One region of the Paenibacillus sp. RC21 genome, then DNA from elsewhere that is predicted to be linked to it. Evidence: predicted binding sites of a transcription regulator. Region 1 holds the regulator's gene; the other holds the start of a gene.

Region 1 (3,424 bases):
AATGAACGCATCACCCGATCTGTAATCCGCAGCATGGACTCATTCATCAGTCGTTCCCTGGCGGAACGTTCATGCTCTATAATTTGCAGCACAACGCCATGCAGATTTTCGATAATTTCCGCTTCGGTCTGTCCCAGTGTAATCTGATTGGATACCTGAAACAGATTGCCGACCGCTTCGCTTCCTTCACCATAAATACCGCGAACGGTAAGACCTACCTGTGAAACAGCGGACAAAATTCGATTAATCTGATGAGTCATGACCAATGCGGGCAGATGCATCATCACCGAAGCTCTCATCCCTGTGCCAACATTCGTCGGACAACTGGTCAGAAAGCCTCTACGATCATCAAATGCATAATCGACATGCGCCTCAAATGCATCATCAATAACCGTAGCACGTTCCCAAGCTTCTCTAACCTGACATCCCGGATATAAGCACTGGATACGCAGATGATCCTCTTCGTTTATCATAACACTAACCGATTCATCATCGCTAATCAAAACAGCACCGTTACGAGATTCGTTCGCCAAATTAGGGCTAATCAAATGCTTCTCAACCAGTACCTGCTTATCGATCTCATCCAACTCGGATATTTTCAGGGTATGAAAGGTACCAAAGCGGCCTAAATCATCATACTGAAGGATATCCGTCAAACGTTGAAGTGCTTCTTCCGACTGCTGGTTGGTAGCAAGCATGGGAAAAGGCAGATGCTGCAAGTTACGCGCAATTCTCACCCGGCTGCTAATGACAATCTCCGAATCCGCAGCTTCACCACGCATCCAATCACTTAGCGGCTTTTCCGTAAACCGGATATTGGGCATTACGCATCCCCTCCTACTCTTCACAAACTTTACTCTTCGGTCATTTCTTTTTCAAGCTTTCTGATTTGATCCCTAAGCTCAGCGGCTGATTCGAATTCTTCCTGTACAATATGCTGTTGCATCTCTTTTTTCAGATCATCAATTTGCCGTTTAACCTTCAATCGGCCTCCGGTGCGAACCGGAACCTTGCCCACATGGCTCGTACTGCCATGCACACGCTTGAACAAAGGGTCTAGACGGCTGTCAAAATATTGATAGCACGACGGACACCCAAAGCGCCCCAGCTTACTGAACTGTGCATAAGTCATGCCGCAATCCTTGCATTGCAGATTTTGCGGACCGCTATGGCCTGGCGACTGGCTCTTTGTGCTGGATTCAAAATCCAGCATACCCGACAACAAGCTATGAATTGAAAAGCCGTTAGGTGTACCAGGGATCATCTCCCCTTTTTCCTTCGCACACGTCTCACAAATATGAAACTCTGTCTTTTCGCCATTCACAATTTTGGTGAAATGCAAAGTTGCCGGCCGTTTATTACATTCTTGGCACAGCATAAAAGCACCTCCTTCAGCGTCAGGATTTTTGCAAATCCCTACTCCAAACCGTTAATCTTGAATCACACGCTATCTGGCCACCAGCAACGAAATCAGCATAGCCTTAAGCAGCCTTGCCCGTAGCTGGTCACGATAAGGAAGCTTCAGCAATAATGTGTCCCTTGATAAAGCAGCCTTCATTAAACCAGCTTCCCTTTTGCTTAAAAAAAGTGCTTCTTCCAGCTGATAAATCAGCCCTTCCGCTGCCGATTGGCTAATTTCCTCTCCAATGCTTTGATGGAGATGTGTATGAATCGCATGCTGTGCAGGCAGTTGAATTCGCTGAATGCGAATGTAACCCCCACCACCGCGTTTGCTTTCCACCACATAGCCTTTTTCCAGCGTAAAACGGGTACTGATTACATAATTAATTTGCGACGGCACGCAGGAAAAGCGGTCAGCCAAATCATTGCGCTGAATTTCCACTAAACCTTTGGGACTTTCCAGCAATATGCTCTTCAAATATTGTTCAATAATATCGGAAACATTGCGCATTTCATCATCCTCCACTAACGGAAACGCAAATATTCAGTACATTTCACGCTCCACAGAGTCCGCCGTATATTGAACTTAACCGAACGGTAAAGTCATGAATCTAAGCCAGTATCGAGGCTAATTAGCCCCCCCTACCTCACTTAGAAACATCCCGTTTAGTTTCTAGTGTGACCTTTATTCGTAATAAATCATACACCTTCCCTCATGCTCATGAGATTACAGTGACGTTTATCTACAGATCAGGTCTGTCTTTTCATGCTGTGTTGGTGTCAATGTATTATATACGGCTAAAAACTCAGCGTATTCACACCATTCTAATGAAGCACTATAGACTCGATTGACTTTGACTTTCTTTGACTATATTCACATTATAGCACAAAATATATTTTTGCCAAGGGGTCAATATCATTTTTCGCAATCTAATTATGTTTTATACAATATAAGAAAAACTCTTCCCTTTACGGAAAGAGTTCTGAAAAATGTCGTTAAAATCATCCACACCTCATGCAAGGTATTTAAGCCAGACTCCCTAAAGAATGAAGACTCAAGAGCATTTAAGAGCATTATAATTAGAAAAAATCCAGCAAAAATGTTTGTTTTATCGGTATTACACGTTCTAATACAGACACAGACTCACCTCGCCCTGTAATACGACTCCACTTATACAGATCATCAGGCCGCTGATAGCCAAGCATCAGGGTGGTCAGCGACTGGATTCCCACGCTCAAGTCAGCTTCTACACCGTCCTCGGAAGAACTGCTTGGATCCACTCTGTCCAAATGTCCTTGCCCTTCCGCGTTGACCATCAATATCCATATTCCTTCATTCCATGGAGCATAATGATCTGTCAGATGTAAGGTCAAACGTGTTTCCTCTCCAATTGCCTCAAAAGGATATTTCTCCACAAAAGCAGCTGCATCTACAATACGGCCCATAAAATAAGGCTCTGTTTCCTGCTGAATTCGCGGATCATCTAGCAGAAATGGCAGATTGTCATCAGCCGGAATGTAAATGAATTTACCCTGGGTTATCATCGAATCATGATTTGCAAAATACGTCCACAACGCCCGCCGTGCCGTCTCATTAAGATATACCAGTTCGTCGCAATTCAGCTGCTTATCTTCAATTTTGTAGAGTGCATATCCCTGAGGATCGCCTGCTTCAGAGTAATACACTGCGGTCCGGTAGTTCTTATTTAATGTCCGCTCTTCCCACCATTCCTTATCTCGTACCAGCGTACCATTATAACGCGAAGCATATGCTTGATACACTTGGTCCAGCTCAGAAATATCTTTGACATCCCGTTTGACCGTACCTTCGGTTTTAAGCTTGGCAGGGAACTTATCGATCGAAATAATATACTTTTTGTATTCAATATACGTTTCCCATCCAAATTTACGATAGAAGGCAAAAGAGAAAGGATGTAGAAAAGAAAGGCTCTGTCCCGCGACCTTCATCTCTTCAAGCACATGCGTTAAAAGGCGTGAAACCAGACCACCGCGTCGCTTTTCC
Region 2 (3,424 bases), on a different contig from region 1:
ACCCTGAAGCTCAGCAGGCCATTAATAGTGTGCTCAAAAAGCAAGCGGAGGGAATACTGGCAGCAGGCAAAAAGCAAGTAGCAGAGGGTGAACCTACAGTAGAAAGACCGTATACTTTCAGTAATGATTTTGCTATTGCCTATAACCAACAAGGGATTTTGAGCATCATTATGGAGGATTACTCCGATACGGCTGGTGCTCATGGTATGACGGCCCGTAAAGGATATACGTTCTCACTCGCTGATGGAAAATTGCTGCAATTGTCTGACGTGCTGAAGGCCAATCCTAATTACAAACAGTTTCTTAATAGCGACCTGAAGAAAAAAATTAATGGTCCAATGGTGAATGAAGGCGGCTTTGGTGGCTTCAAGAATATTGCGGCTAATCCGAATTTTTATGTAACGAATAGCGGTGTGACGATTGTGTTTGACTTGTATGAGTATGGGCCTTATGCGTATGGTATTCCTGAGTTCACTTATTCGTTTGGTCAATTGTTGCCTCAAGGCAGCAAGCCTTTTACTGGACAGAATGAATAGTACAAATGAATAAGTTAGATTATCTGTACACAAAAGAATAGTAAACGAAAAAAGCTGCCTACCGGATACAATCATCCGGGGCAGCTTTTTTCGTTTACCAGCTATTCAGAGGCCATAATTCGTTCTCTTACACACCTTCTGGAGAGGAGCTAGTAAGCACTTTATCAATAATACCGTATTCCTTGGCATCATCCGCGGACATGAAATAGTCACGGTCTGTGTCTTTTTCAATGCGCTCCAGTGGTTGGCCTGTGCGATCTGCGAGAATGCGGTTCAATTTGTCGCGCATTTTCAGAATGCGGCGGGCGCGGATTTCAATATCCGTTGCTTGACCTTGTGCGCCACCCAGCGGTTGGTGAATCATAATCTCACTGTTCGGCAAAGCAAAACGTTTGCCCTTGGCACCTGCGTTCAGCAAGAACGCACCCATGGAAGCCGCCATACCTACACAAATCGTAGACACGTCAGGTTTAATATATTGCATCGTATCGAAAATGGCCATACCGGCTGTGATCGAACCGCCAGGGCTGTTAACATACAAGTGAATGTCTTTTTCAGGATCTTCGGCAGCCAAAAACAGCATTTGCGCAATAATAGAGTTGGCTACAACGTCATTGACGTCCGAGCCCAACAAAATAATGCGATCCTTCAACAGTCTGGAATAAATGTCATAGGCGCGTTCGCCGCGGTTACTTTGTTCTACTACCATAGGAACATAGCTCACGTCAAAAAACCTCCCTTTAATATCGTTAATGGATTTGGTGGACATGCCGATTACACGTCCCTATTTATAAACTGTTACCGTATTAACCACATGATAAACAATTTCAAACAAAAAGTCAAAGAAAGTCAAACTAATAGTCAAAAAAAAGAGCCCTCTGCGCTCTTATTGGTTAAAACAGTATATAGAAGCATTTAGACATTCATATAAAATGGCGCGCCCGCGAGGAATCGAACCTCGATCTCAGGCTCCGGAGGCCTACGTCATATCCGTTGGACCACGGGCGCACAGCTAATTGGAAACAAAGATGATTATATGATATACGGCATTGAATTGCAAGCTTTTATTACGTGCGCATATTCACATAAAAAGTTGAGAAATATAGGTTCAGATAGACTTGCATGTGGAGCAAATATTGGGTAAGATATACGTGGGACTTAAAAAGTTAACCCGGGACGTTTTAAGACCAGTTAGTGATATAGTATTAAAGATAGAACTTAGAAGTGTGCGGGAGTGGAAAGCATGCGAAAGATATTAGAAATACAGAAGCAGCTTCTGCCCGACCTCATGGATGTTTTGAAAAAAAGGTACACAATCCTGCATCAGATTATGCTGTCCGATGTTATTGGACGCAGAACGCTGGCGGCTTCACTGAACATGACCGAGCGCGTGTTGCGCGCCGAAACCGATCTTCTTAAAGCCCAAGGGCTGATTGAGATTGAGAGTGTGGGCATGAAGGTGAGCAAAGCAGGACTGGATCTGCTGGAACAGCTGGAGCCAATTGCGAACAACTTGTTCGGCCTGTCCCAATTGGAGGATCAGATTCGTCAAGCCTATGGTTTGAGGAAGGTGGTTGTCGTTCCAGGGGATTCGGATGCTTCTCCTTTAACGAAGCAGGAGCTGGGTCGTGCCGGGGCAAAAGCGCTGCTGAGTGTTATGGACGACGAGGATGTGGTCGCCGTAACAGGTGGCACGACGATTGCCGACGTGGCGGACCAACTGACACTACCTGCTAATGGCCCACTTAAGGGCGGATGGTTCGTACCAGCACGTGGGGGTTTGGGAGAAAGCATGGAAATGCAGGCGAACACAATTGCTTCCACAATGGCTCGTAAGGTCGGCTCACAATACCGTCTGCTCCATGTACCGGATTTGCTCAGCAATCATGCTTACAACTCCCTGCTTGAAGATACGAATATTCAGGATATTTTAAGCCTGATTCGCGAGAGTCGGATCATCATTCACGGGATAGGCAACGCCATAGCAATGGCACGTAGACGCAAGCTCGACCCTGAAACCTTTGCCCAGATCAGCAGTGAGGGCGCGGTTGCCGAATCGTTTGGCTATTATTTTAACGAAGACGGCGTCGTTGTTCACAGAATGCTGACGCTTGGACTCCGTTTGGAGGATATCAGGCGTACCGAGACGGTTCTAGGCGTAGCTGGAGGTAAGAGCAAGGCGGCCGCTATTCATGCAGTGCTGCGTTTCGGGCAGGAAGATATTCTTGTCACCGACGAAGGCGCTGCTGCTGAAATTGTAAGCCATTATTTGAATGGTTAAACGGATTTATGAATTGTGTTGTCTTGACGGGCTTTCGGGTCTGTCTTGAATATATAAACTAAACTAAACGAACTTTGGGAGGAACTCACTCATGACAGTTAAAGTTGGTATTAACGGTTTCGGACGTATTGGACGCCTTGCTTTCCGCCGGATTCAAAACGTGGAAGGTATTGAAGTAGTAGCAATCAATGACTTGACAGATTCCAAAATGCTGGCACATCTGTTGAAATATGATACAACACAAGGTACTTTCCAAGGAGAAGTAGAAGTACACGATGGCTTCTTCAAAGTTAACGGTAAAGAAGTTAAGGTTTTGGCTAACCGCAACCCAGAAGAACTGCCTTGGGGAGACCTGGGTGTAGATATCGTTCTGGAATGCACAGGTTTCTTCACAACTAAAGAAGCTGCTGAGAAACATTTGAAAGGCGGCGCTAAAAAAGTTGTTATCTCCGCTCCAGCTACTGGCGACATGAAAACTGTCGTTTACAACGTAAACCATGAAATTCTGGACGGTACTGAAACTGTAATCTCCGGTGCTTCTTGCACAACAAACTGCCTGGCTCCTATGGCTAAAACTTTGCAAGACAAATTTGGTATCGTTGAAGGC

What was found. The regulator CtsR, encoded in region 1, represses protease genes until heat stress. The targets are predictions, from matches to a motif close to ATGGTCAATAAAGGTCAAACA.
Region 2: clpP (ATP-dependent Clp endopeptidase proteolytic subunit ClpP) is a predicted target of CtsR. The motif match lies at 1,372-1,392, and genes of this name have one in related genera.

What each region holds. Positions count from the first base shown of each region.
Region 1 covers NZ_JBIYCS010000014.1:58,787-62,210, forward strand. Annotated here, with positions in the region: gene mcsB (protein-arginine kinase McsB) at 1-824, opposite strand, end outside; gene mcsA (protein-arginine kinase activator protein McsA) at 854-1,378, opposite strand; gene ABIA61_RS25565 (CtsR family transcriptional regulator) at 1,448-1,912, opposite strand; gene ABIA61_RS25570 (GNAT family N-acetyltransferase) at 2,482-3,424, opposite strand, start outside.
Region 2 covers NZ_JBIYCS010000008.1:24,408-27,831, forward strand. Annotated here, with positions in the region: gene ABIA61_RS21495 (stalk domain-containing protein) at 1-536, shown strand, start outside; gene clpP (ATP-dependent Clp endopeptidase proteolytic subunit ClpP) at 664-1,260, opposite strand; tRNA gene ABIA61_RS21505 (tRNA-Arg) at 1,470-1,544, opposite strand; gene ABIA61_RS21510 (sugar-binding transcriptional regulator) at 1,780-2,817, shown strand; gene gap (type I glyceraldehyde-3-phosphate dehydrogenase) at 2,909-3,424, shown strand, end outside.